DNA from 2 places in the Enterococcus sp. DIV0840 genome. Region 1 is predicted to be linked to the other one. Evidence: a T-box and tRNA genes for the amino acid it is inferred to sense, from the RefSeq annotation. Region 1 holds a T-box; the other holds one or more tRNA genes.
The links. A T-box is a leader RNA that pairs with one kind of tRNA and senses whether it is charged. The one in region 1 lies ahead of leuS (leucine--tRNA ligase), so its partner is inferred to be a tRNA-Leu.
Positions count from the first base shown of each region.

Region 2: it encodes a tRNA-Leu, which carries the amino acid that the T-box ahead of leuS (leucine--tRNA ligase) is inferred to sense. The anticodon was not compared.

Region 1 covers NZ_CP172876.1:3,062,197-3,068,209, reverse strand. The annotation lists gene IGL98_RS14640 (DUF1700 domain-containing protein) at 1-347, opposite strand, end outside; gene IGL98_RS14635 (muramidase family protein) at 657-2,735, shown strand; T-box leader at 2,787-3,068, shown strand; gene leuS (leucine--tRNA ligase) at 3,275-5,788, shown strand; gene fosX (FosX/FosE/FosI family fosfomycin resistance hydrolase) at 5,861-6,013, shown strand, end outside.
Region 2 covers NZ_CP172876.1:2,177,625-2,183,637, reverse strand. The annotation lists gene IGL98_RS10390 (metallophosphoesterase) at 1-343, shown strand, start outside; gene IGL98_RS10385 (Tex family protein) at 461-2,653, shown strand; gene IGL98_RS10380 (SprT family protein) at 2,656-3,153, shown strand; gene IGL98_RS10375 (YdcF family protein) at 3,114-3,962, shown strand; tRNA gene IGL98_RS10370 (tRNA-Leu) at 4,063-4,145, shown strand; gene IGL98_RS10365 (glycoside hydrolase family 13 protein) at 4,344-5,993, shown strand.

The DNA.
Region 1 (6,013 bases):
CGAGTAAAACCAGTACGATGAGGACGTTCATAGGAACGGTAAGTATCATCATAAGGATGTTCAGATATTTCATCATAACGGTAGTCATTATTTACAACTGGCTGGATTTCTTGCCAACCATCTCGTTCAAGTTTCTTTTCAGGAACGGTGATATCAAACTCTTGTAAAATTTCTTCAGCGATTGCCCTTGGTTTTCCTAGACTTTTTGCAATCTGTTCTTCTGTTTCTCCAGCAGCTATGCGTTCATCAAAAATTGTTTCATATTTATTCAAGATAAAAGCTTGTTGTTGGTTGGTCAGAGGTTTTAAGTAGATTTTCAATTCGATTAAAAAGTGCTCTTTGTTCATTTTTTTCCCCCGTTTCTTTTTACAGTCTCGTTACTTCTTCTCCACTATAATTTTTTTTAGAAGTAATAACAAGTCTTTAATCAAAAAATCAGCCTAAGGTAAAGAGCGGAATCAGACTTGAGACCTAGTCGTATTGAAAATTAAAACAAACCCGTTCAGTTGAGAAGAAAATCAAATTAGAAAGAAATGTTTTACATATTTTTTTGCATTTTTGGGAAGAAAAAATAAAAAAATATTTCTATTTTCTTTGAAAAAAGGGTATACTATAAATTAAGGAATACTTTCTTTAGAAAATTCGGAGGATATATTATGGAGAAGTACAAAACATCAAGAAAAGAGCGGAGGAAAGCCGAACAGAACAAGCTTGCTTACGATCAATTTAAAAAAGGAACCACTGTGCTTAGCTCTGCAATTGTTGTTTCCTCAATTGCTGCACCGATTGCCGCGCCAAAAATTGCTGAAGCATCAGAAGATAAGATACCAAGTGAACAAGTAAGTTACTCAGATACAAATACACATACAGAAGCCGTTCAAACGCAAACAACGACAACTGACTCTAACGATTCGATGACACAAGATACTCAGACTGCAGCACCTGAGACATCTTCAAGTGAAGAAACGTCTGAAACACAAGAATCATCAGAATTAAATACATCAGAAACAACACAAAGTACTGAGACAACTGAATCAACAGAAGAATCAACTGCAACAACAGATTCTTCAACAGCTGAAAAGGAAGAGCCGAAGACACCAGAGCTTATGATGCGAGCAGCAGCTGCTCCTCAACTTAGAAATATCAGTCCAAGTGCTTTCATTGCTGAAATATCTGGACATGCCCGTTCAGTTGCAGCAGCAAATGATTTATATGCTTCTGTAATGATGGCTCAAGCGATTCTTGAAAGTGACTGGGGGAGAAGTACATTATCTGCAGCACCAAACCACAATCTATTTGGGATCAAGGGAAGTTACCAAGGACAATCTGTTACAATGAAAACTTGGGAAGTGATCAATGGGCAGTGGGTTCAGGTAGACGCAGCTTTTAGAAAATACCCTTCTTACTCAGAATCATTCAGTGACAATGCATATGTTTTGAGAAATACATCATTTCAAGCTGGCGTTTATTATTATTCAGGCGCATGGAAGAGCAATACGAGTTCATACAGAGATGCAACGGCTTGGCTGACAGGACGTTATGCAACAGATCCTAGCTATAATACAAAACTTAATAATATTATTACAACATACAATCTAACTCAATATGACACTCCTTCATCAGGCGGTGGAAATACTGGTGGCGATACTGGTAGTGGCAACACAGGCGGTAATACAGGTGGAAATACTGGCGGTGGAACAAGTAGTCAAGATGTGACACATACTGTAAAAGCCGGAGATAGTTTATGGGCATTGTCTGCTAAATATGGCACATCAATCGCTAATATCAAAAGCTGGAATAAACTTTCTAGTGATGTAATTTACGTAGGTCAAAAACTGATCGTGAAAAAAGGTTCTGGGAACACGAGTGGCGGCAATACCGGTGGAAATACTGGTGGCTCAACTGGCAACAACGGTGGTTCAGGAAATACTGGAACTTCAAACACATACTACACAGTAAAATCAGGTGATTCGTTATGGGCAATCGCTAATGCAAATGGCATAAGTATCGCTAACCTACGTCAATGGAATAATTTAAGTGGAGATATCATTTACCCAGGTCAAAAATTGATCGTGAAAAAAGGTTCAGGAAATACTGGTGGCGGTAGCACAGGAGGAAACACTGGTGGCTCAACTGGTAATGCTGGCGGTTCAGGCAATGCAGGAACCTCAAACACATACTACACAGTAAAATCGGGTGATTCGTTATGGGCAATCGCTAATGCAAATGGCATAAGTATCGCTAACCTACGTCAATGGAATAATTTAAGTGGAGATATCATTTACCCAGGTCAAAAACTGATTGTGAAAAAAGGTTCTGGCAATGCTGGCGGAGGCAACACAAGTGGAGGCAATAGCGGCTCAACTGGAAACGCAGGCGGCTCTAATAATACTGGTACAGCCAATTGCTACTACACGGTAAAATCAGGCGGCTCGTTATGGGCAATTGCCAATGCAAATGGCATAAGTATTGCTAATCTACGCCAATGGAACAATTTAAGCGGAGATATTATTTACCCAGGTCAACGTTTAGTTGTGAAAAAAGGCCAAGGGGGATCAACTAGTTCATCTGGGAATCAAGGTGGTAGTCAAACAGCAGGTTCACATACTGTAAAAAGCGGAGATACCTTATGGGGACTTTCTCAAAAATATGGAACAAGCGTCCAAAGAATCAAACAATTGAACGGCCTATCTAACGATATAATTTATATTGGTCAAACATTGAAAGTTAAATAAAACAATTGAATTTAGCTGAGATCTTTGGTAGTATGATAGCACATGATAGATATATAAACAGTGAAAAGGAATAGTAGAAAGAACCATGTTTTAGAGAGCGTATGGTTGGTGAAAATACGCACAGAAGCTTTCGAACTCGCCTTTGAGTTATTTTACTGAATGAGTGAAGAAATGCTCTTTGAGCTTTTTTCGATGTAGATGAGTGACGAGTAATAATTCGGCGATCATCTGAACTTTAGTAAGTAAAATCGGCGACGGCCGTTACAGCGTTGAGGCTTGTATTTATACAAGTAAATTTAGGTGGTACCACGTTGTCAATCACACGTCCTATAGGAAATTTTTCCTGTAGGACTTTTTGTTGTGAATCACTGCGACTGGCTAGCCAGAGCAGATGATGAACAATACAAGGCGTGCAAAGGGAGGAAGTTACCTTACTAGTGAAACAAACCAAGTAAAAACTTTAACAAGGTACAGAAAACAAACCTAAAAAAGTAAACAATCACTAACAATAAAAAGCTACATAAATAGGAGGAAAAAACGTGAGTTACGATCACAAAAAAATCGAGAAAAAATGGCAAAAATATTGGGCTAAGCATAACAGCTTTACTACTCATGACGATCCAAATAAAGAAAAATTTTATGCCTTAGACATGTTTCCCTATCCATCAGGGCAAGGTCTTCATGTTGGACATCCAGAAGGCTATACAGCGACAGATATCCTGTCTCGAATGAAAAGAAGTCAGGGTTATAGCGTTTTACATCCAATGGGATGGGATGCATTTGGATTACCAGCCGAACAATATGCTTTAGATACTGGTAATGACCCAGCAGAGTTTACGAAAAAAAATATTGAAACATTTAAACGTCAAATCAATTCATTAGGTTTCAGTTATGATTGGAATCGTGAAATCAATACGACAGATCCAGAATATTATAAATGGACGCAATGGATTTTCACAAAACTATATGAACATGGTTTGGCTTATGAAGCAGAAGTAGCCGTAAACTGGGTACCGGAACTTGGAACTGTGATCTCAAATGAAGAAGTCATCGATGGGAAAAGTGAGCGCGGCGGTTATGATGTTGTTAGAAAACCAATGCGTCAATGGATGCTTAAAATCACTGCTTATGCAGACCGTTTACTGGATGATTTAGATTTAGTCGATTGGCCTGAAAGTATCAAGGATATGCAACGTAACTGGATCGGACGTTCTGAAGGGGCGAATGTTGATTTCAAAGTCAAGGGAAGTAATGATACGATCACCGTTTTCACAACACGTGCAGATACTTTATTTGGTGCTAGTTATTTAGTCGTTGCGCCGGAGTTAAAAATAGTTGATGAGATTACAACACCAGAGCAAAAAGCAGCAGTAATAGCTTATCAAGAAGAAGTAAGCAAAAAATCTGATTTAGATCGTACAGATTTATCTAAAACAAAAACAGGGGCTTTTACAGGGGCATATGCGATCAATCCGGTGAACGGCAAAGAAATCCCAATCTGGATTGCAGATTACGTTCTAGGAAGCTATGGGACAGGCGCTGTCATGGCTGTTCCAGCTCACGATGAAAGAGACTACGCGTTTGCTGATAAGTTTGACATCGAAATGATTCAAGTTATTGAAGGCGGAGATATCACGAAAGAAGCATACACTGGAGATGGTCTTCATATCAATTCTGGTTTCTTAGATGGTCTAACTAAAGATGAAGCTAATGAAAAAATGTACCAATGGCTAGAAGAAAATGGCTGTGGTAAAAAAGAAGTCACCTATCGCTTGCGTGATTGGCTATTTTCTCGTCAACGTTACTGGGGTGAACCAATCCCTGTGATCCACTGGGAAGATGGTACAACAACGACGGTTCCAGAATCAGAACTACCATTGAAATTACCGAAAACGGATGATATCAAACCAAGTGGAACAGGCGAATCACCGCTTGCCAATATTACTGAGTGGATCAATGTAGTCGATCCTGAAACTGGCAAGAAAGGCAAACGTGAAACAAATACAATGCCACAGTGGGCCGGAAGCTCATGGTACCATTTACGCTATATCGATCCTCATAACAAAAATGAAATTGCCAATTATGAAAAATTAGAGCGCTGGTTACCTGTCGATATTTACATTGGCGGAGCAGAACATGCAGTACTTCATTTATTATATGCACGTTTCTGGCATAAATTCTTGTATGATATCGGTGTGGTACCAACAAAAGAACCGTATCAAAAACTCTATAATCAAGGAATGATTCTTGGTCAAAGTTTCCGTGACAGCCGTGGAGTACTGGTTCCTACCAATATGGTCGAGAAACGTGACGGCGTTTGGGTGAATAGTGAAACGGGCGAAGAGCTGGAAGAAGCACCAGCTAAAATGAGTAAATCATTGAAAAACGTTGTAAATCCAGATGATGTTTTGGAAAAATATGGTGCGGACACATTAAGAATGTATGAAATGTTCATGGGACCTCTTGATGCATCGATTGCGTGGAGTGAAAATGGACTTGAAGGCAGTCGTAAATTCTTGGATCGTGTATGGCGCTTGATCGTAGATGAAAATGATAAGATGCGTGACCGTATCACGACAATAAACGATGGACGTTTAACGAAAGTTTATCATCAAACAGTGAAAAAAGTGACAGAAGATATGGAAAATCTGCACTTCAATACGGCAATTTCTCAATTGATGGTCTTTGTGAATGAAGCGAATAAAGTCGATGTTTTACCGTATGAATACATTGAAGGATTCGTTCAATTACTAGCACCAATTGCACCACACGTTGGTGAAGAGCTATGGGCGATCCTTGGAAATGAAGAAAGTTTAACCAATGCTCCTTGGCCGACATATGATGAATCTGCATTGATCGAAGATGAAGTCGAAGTCGTTTTCCAAGTTAACGGAAAAGTTCGTGCAAAATTGAATATCGCTCGAGGTTTAAGTAAAGAAGAGCTGGAGGAAAAGGCTCTAGCAGCAGAAGAAATCCAATCCTTCATTGATGGAAAAACGATACGTAAAGTTATTGTTGTTCCAGATAAATTGGTGAATATTGTAGCGAATTAAAGAAATTAGAAACAGAGGTGCTGAATAAAATCAGTATCTCTGTTTCATTATATCGTAGGATGTGAGAAAAAAATGATCAGTCATATGACATTTATCGTTCAAGATTTAGAAAAGGCCACCCTCTTTTTCGAAACAATATTTGCCGCAAAAGAGGTTTATTCAAGTGGAGCAGATACATTTTCAGTAGCGCAAGAAAAATTTTTTCTGATCGATAACCTGTGGATA
Region 2 (6,013 bases), 880 kb from region 1:
ACTTTATTTTGAATGGGAGGAGTATATATTTGTTCATGCTGGTGTAGACTTGACTAAAAAAGACTGGCATGAAACGAGTCCACATGATTTTATCTGGATAAGAGAGGCGTTTCATCAAGGGAAAAATCATACAGGGAAAAAAATCGTCTTTGGTCATACGATTACACCTATGCTTCATGGGGATATGGAGACAACTGATTTATGGTTATCGGATAATAAAATCGGGATTGATGGGGGGGCTGTCTTTGGCGGTTCTGTTCATGGCGTGATTTTCGATAAAAATGGAATCGTGCAAGATATTGAATATCAAAATTTAACTGGTCCTTGGCAGCCTGATTTTTAAACAACTGTTTCTGTTTCAACCGAGTAAAGTCTTTTTTAAGCTTTTTCCTCGTCCTATATTTCAACAGGAAAATATGCTAAAATGAAACAGTATGTTAATGAAGAGAGGTATGTAAATATGGCAGAAGCTTATAACCAAGAAGTAGTTGATTTACTTCAGAAAGAATTGACAGAATATCGTCCAAAACAAATAACAACAGTGCTGACTTTATTAAGTGAAGGAAACACTGTTCCATTTATCGCCCGCTATCGTAAAGAGATGACGAACAGTTTAGATGAAGTTCAAATTCGTGAAATCGAAGAACGCTATACTTATTTAGGCAATTTAGAGAAACGTAAAGAAGAAGTTCTTCGTTTGATCGAAGAGCAAGGAAAGCTGACAGATGAGTTGGCTAAATCCATTCAAAAAGCAACGAAAATGCAGCAAGTGGAAGACCTATATCGTCCTTATAAGCAAAAACGTCGTACCAAAGCAACCATCGCCAAAGAAAAAGGTCTAGAACCTTTAGCAGATTGGTTAATGAGCATTCCAGCTCAAGCTGATGTAACGGCAGAGGCTGAAAAATACATTGACGCTGAAAAAGAAGTAGATTCAGTAGAAGCAGCATTGCTAGGTGCGCATGAGATTATTGCTGAACGAGTATCTGATGAACCTAAATTCCGTTCATGGATTCGTGATTTTACCTTTAAACATGGTCAATACGTCAGCACGGTGAAAGACGAAGAAAAAGATGAAAAATCAGTTTATGAAATGTACTATGATTTTTCTGAGCCTGTTAGTAAAATGGTTTCTCATAGAGTCTTAGCTACAAACCGTGGTGAAAAAGAAGATATTTTGAAAGTGGCTCTTTTGGTAGAGGAAGAAAAAATCAATTCTTATTTAGAACGTCAATTGATTGGAAATAATAAACAGTCCCCAACTGCAACGTATGTTGAAACAGCATATTTAGATAGCTACAAACGATTTATTGGTCCAGCGATAGAACGTGAGATTCGCAATGAGTTAACTGAAAAAGCAGATGAACAAGCGATTAATATATTCGGTGAGAATTTACGTAATCTATTATTACAACCTCCTTTGAAAGGCAAAGTCGTATTAGGATTTGACCCAGCTTACCGAACTGGCTGTAAAATGGCGATTGTTGATGCAACTGGTAAAGTATTAGCGATTCAAGTCATTTATCCTCACAAACCAGCTTCAGGAGAAAAACGTGCAGCAGCAGGTCCTGCTTTTAATCAATTGATTGAAAAGTACGAAGTTGAAATGGTGGCAATCGGTAATGGGACGGCCAGCCGTGAATCAGAGCTATTTGTTGCTGAACAGCTAAAACAAATCAAACGGGACGTTTTTTATGTGATCGTTAACGAAGCAGGGGCATCTGTCTATTCTGCAAGTGACGTGGCGAGAACTGAATTTCCTGATCTACAAGTAGAAGAAAGAAGTGCAGTCAGCATTGCTCGCCGTCTGCAAGATCCTTTAGCCGAGCTTGTAAAAATCGATCCTAAAGCAGTCGGTGTCGGTCAATATCAACATGATGTTTCACAAAAACGTTTAGCAGAACAATTAGATTTTGTTGTAGAAACAGCAGTTAACCAAGTTGGAGTGAATGTCAATACAGCCAGCCCGCAACTATTGCAACATATTTCCGGATTAAATAAAACAACTGCTCAAAACTTGATGGCCTACCGTGATGAAAATGGGGCATTTACTGCTCGCAATCAAGTCAAAAAAGTCCCTCGTTTAGGACCAAAAGCTTATGAACAAGCGATTGGATTCTTACGAATTCCAAATGGGAAAAATATATTAGATAATACAGGAATTCATCCAGAGAGCTATGATATTGCCAAAGCAATTCTAGAAAAAGCCAATGTTAAATTAGCAGAACTTGGCTCATCGGAAGCCGCTCAACGGATCAAAGGGTTGCCACTGGAACAACTAGAAACAGAATTAGCTGTCGGTAGTGAAACCTTAAAAGATATTGTAGCAGCTTTAGTGCAGCCGGGAAGAGACATGCGGGATGAAATGCCTGCTCCTCTTTTAAGAAAAGATGTTTTATCAATGGAAGATCTTAAATCTGGAATGGAGTTGCAAGGTACAGTTCGCAATGTTATCGATTTTGGTGCTTTTGTTGATATTGGTGTAAAACAAGATGGATTAGTGCATATTTCAAAACTTAGTACAAAATTTGTTAAACATCCTACAGATATCGTTGCTGTAGGAGACGTTGTGACTGTTTGGGTGGAAGATGTAGACACGAAGAAAGGGCGCATCAGTTTAACGATGTTGCCTCAAGCTGAAAGGAAAGAATAGTCTTGAGTCGTTTTTCTAAAGAAGGAAAACCAACAAAGCAAGAGTTAACAGATGATCAATTACAAGCAATGGTTGAAGAAATTTCTTTGACTTCTTTTGGAAAAAAGTTTCGACACAAGGCTTTTTTCAACCGTCGCCTGAGAACAACTGGCGGTCGGTATCATTTAGGCTCACATAATATTGATTTCAATCCGAAAGTTTTCGAACGTTATGGTGAAGCAGAACTGATCAATGTGATCAAACATGAATTGTGCCATTATCATCTGCATTTAGAAGATAAAGGATATCAACACAAAGATGCAGAATTTAAATCCTTGCTGAAGCAAACAGGTGGGAGTCGCTATGTTCGGCCTTTAGTGGAGCAAAAACCTCAGTCCTATCACCAGTATCAGTGTGAAAAATGTCAAACATTGATTTTACGTAAACGAAGAATCAATACCCAACGCTATGTTTGCGGAAAATGTCGCGGAAAGCTAGTGGAATTGAATCCGAACAAATAGAGTTGAATTCAACCGTTGCCGTCTTTTCTTTTATTAGAAAAGGCGGTATTATATTAGAATCAATCACAAAAGAAAAGGGGATAGCTATGCAGCATTGGAATACCGTTATTGACTATTTATCTGCACAAGAACAAGTAACTGGAAAGTACGATCTTGCCATCCTAGCTGGAAATAGTCTACCATATCTTGCGGATGAGTTGATTGCTTTATATAAGCAAGGAAAGGCCGATAAGTTTATGCTTGTCGGAGGCATTGGCCATGCTACATCATTTTTACAGAAAAACTTTAAAAATAGTGGCTTCGAGGTCAGTGACGTAAGCGAAACTGAAATGTACTTGGCCTATTTTAAGGAGAAGTACAACCTAGATGAGCATCTATTTTTAGCAGAGAGTACTTCAACCAATTCTGGAGAAAATGCGATTTTTTCATTAAATATAATAAAAGAGAAAAAGTTAAATCCAAAAAAGGTTTTATTATTGGAAGATCCTATTTTACAAAGAAGAATCAAAGCAACTTTTGAAAAAGAGTGGCGTGAAACAAACGCTGTTTTTACAAATTATGTTCCAATCATTCCATATGTAAAGTCGGTTGATGAAAAGATTATTTTTGAAGACGATCGACTGAACGGATTATGGAGTAAAGACTATTTTCTTTCTTTAGTCCTAGGTGAAATACCACGGCTTAGAAATGACGTAAATGGTTATGGACCAAAGGGAAAAAATTATATTGGCGCGGTTGAAATTCCTAAACAAGTAAGCCAATCGTATGAGAAATTGTGTCAGGTGTATGATTACAAGCAAAAAAGATGACTGTTGATTTATGGAAAAGTAAAATGTCGAATCTTTCTTGAAAGATTGACAAAAACTTGAGCGTATTTTATCATAGATAGCAGATAGTTTGTTATAAAATGCGGTCATGGCGGAATGGCAGACGCGCCAGCTTGAGGGGCTGGTGGGGGCAACCCCGTGGAAGTTCGAGTCTTCTTGGCCGCATAAGAATTTTCAACCTTTCTAACTTGTTATTAAACAACGTAATTTAAGTAAAGCACTCTTTTCTAAAAAGATTGCTTTTTTGTTTACAACCATAGAAAGATAAATTTGTTTAAAGCCAGCAATGTTCTATGCATTTCAGATACACTTTTCCTACATATCTTATATAATAAAAAGAAATACAACATAGGGGTGATACAGATGGCAATCAAGCGGGCTTGGTGGAAAGAAGCAGTAGGTTATCAGATTTATCCAGCCAGTTTTATGGATACAAACAATGACGGTATTGGTGATTTAAATGGAATCCGTTCAAAACTGGATTATCTTCAAGATTTAGGAATCGGATTCATCTGGATTACGCCGATTTATGAATCACCTAATGTTGATAATGGCTATGATATCAGCGATTACCAAAAAATTCTTAGAACTTTTGGTACGATGGAAGAATTTGATTTGTTATTAGAGGAAGCGCATGATCATGGGATTAGAGTGATTATGGATTTGGTCATCAATCATACATCGAATCAACATCCATGGTTTATAGAATCAAGGTCTTCTGTAAAAGATGACTATCGGGACTATTACATTTGGGCTGATGGAACAATTGATGGGCCACCGAATGATTGGGTTTCGATTTTTGGTGGATCAGCGTGGGAATATGATGAAACGACCAATCAGTATTATCTCCATGTGTTTGCTAAAGAACAACCTGATCTAAATTGGGAAAATCCGCGAGTGAAAAGAGACTTGTTCTCTATGATCGATTGGTGGTTAGATAAGGGAATAGATGGTTTTCGTGTTGATGCAATTTCTCATATAAAAAAAGCCCCTCTAGAAACATCTTCAACAAATGATCCGTTTGAGTCATTCAAAAATGTTTCCGGAATTGAAACTCACTTAGAAGAGTTGCGGGATATTTTTAAAAAACGTGATATTCTAACAGTAGGAGAAGCCAATGGAGTCAGTGCAGCCGAAGCACCTAAGTGGGTAGGGGAAACAGAAGGATATTTCAATATGTTGTTTGAATTTGATCATATCTCTCTTTGGAATAAAGAAGAACAAGAAACGTTAGATGTTATTCACTTCAAAAAGGCACTCACTGCTTGGCAAGAGGCTTTGGCAGACGGGAAAGGTTGGAATGCCCTTTATATGGAAAATCATGATATTCCTCGTTCTGTCTCAAGTTTTGGGAGTGAAGAAACAGTATTCTGGCAAGCATCTGCAAAAGCTTTGGCGTTAACATTTCTATTATTGCAAGGAACACCTTTTATTTATCAGGGACAAGAAATCGGGATGATAAATATGCCCTTTGCTTCGATCGATGATATTGATGCAGTCGATACTAAAAACTTTTATCATGAAATGATTCATGCAGGAGTTGAGCCTTCAAAGGCAATGAATGTGATTCGCAGAACTGCGCGAGACAATTCGAGAACACCGATGCAATGGACAGCAGAAGAATACGCTGGTTTTTCAAAAAGAAAACCTTGGATGGTAATCAATCCTAACAAGCAAGAGATCAATGTACTAGATGAATCAACAGATCCCAATTCAGTTTTAAATTTTTACAAAGAAGTGATCCAGTTGAGAAATAAAAATGAAGCATTGATTTACGGTAGTTATAAACTTTATTTACCTGATCATCCACAATTGTTTGTTTATGGGCGTCGTTTAGGTAACGAGCGATTTGTGGTCATCGTCAATCTGTCCAAAGAATTCGCTTCAGCTGATTTACCAGAAAATGTTCAGATAGAAGAGTGGGACTTACAATTGTGTAATTTGAACAATCATACCATTCATCAGCATACGATTTTTGCTCCTTATGAAGCTAGAGTCTACAAACATAAATAAAAAACTAAGGTTAGGGGTAC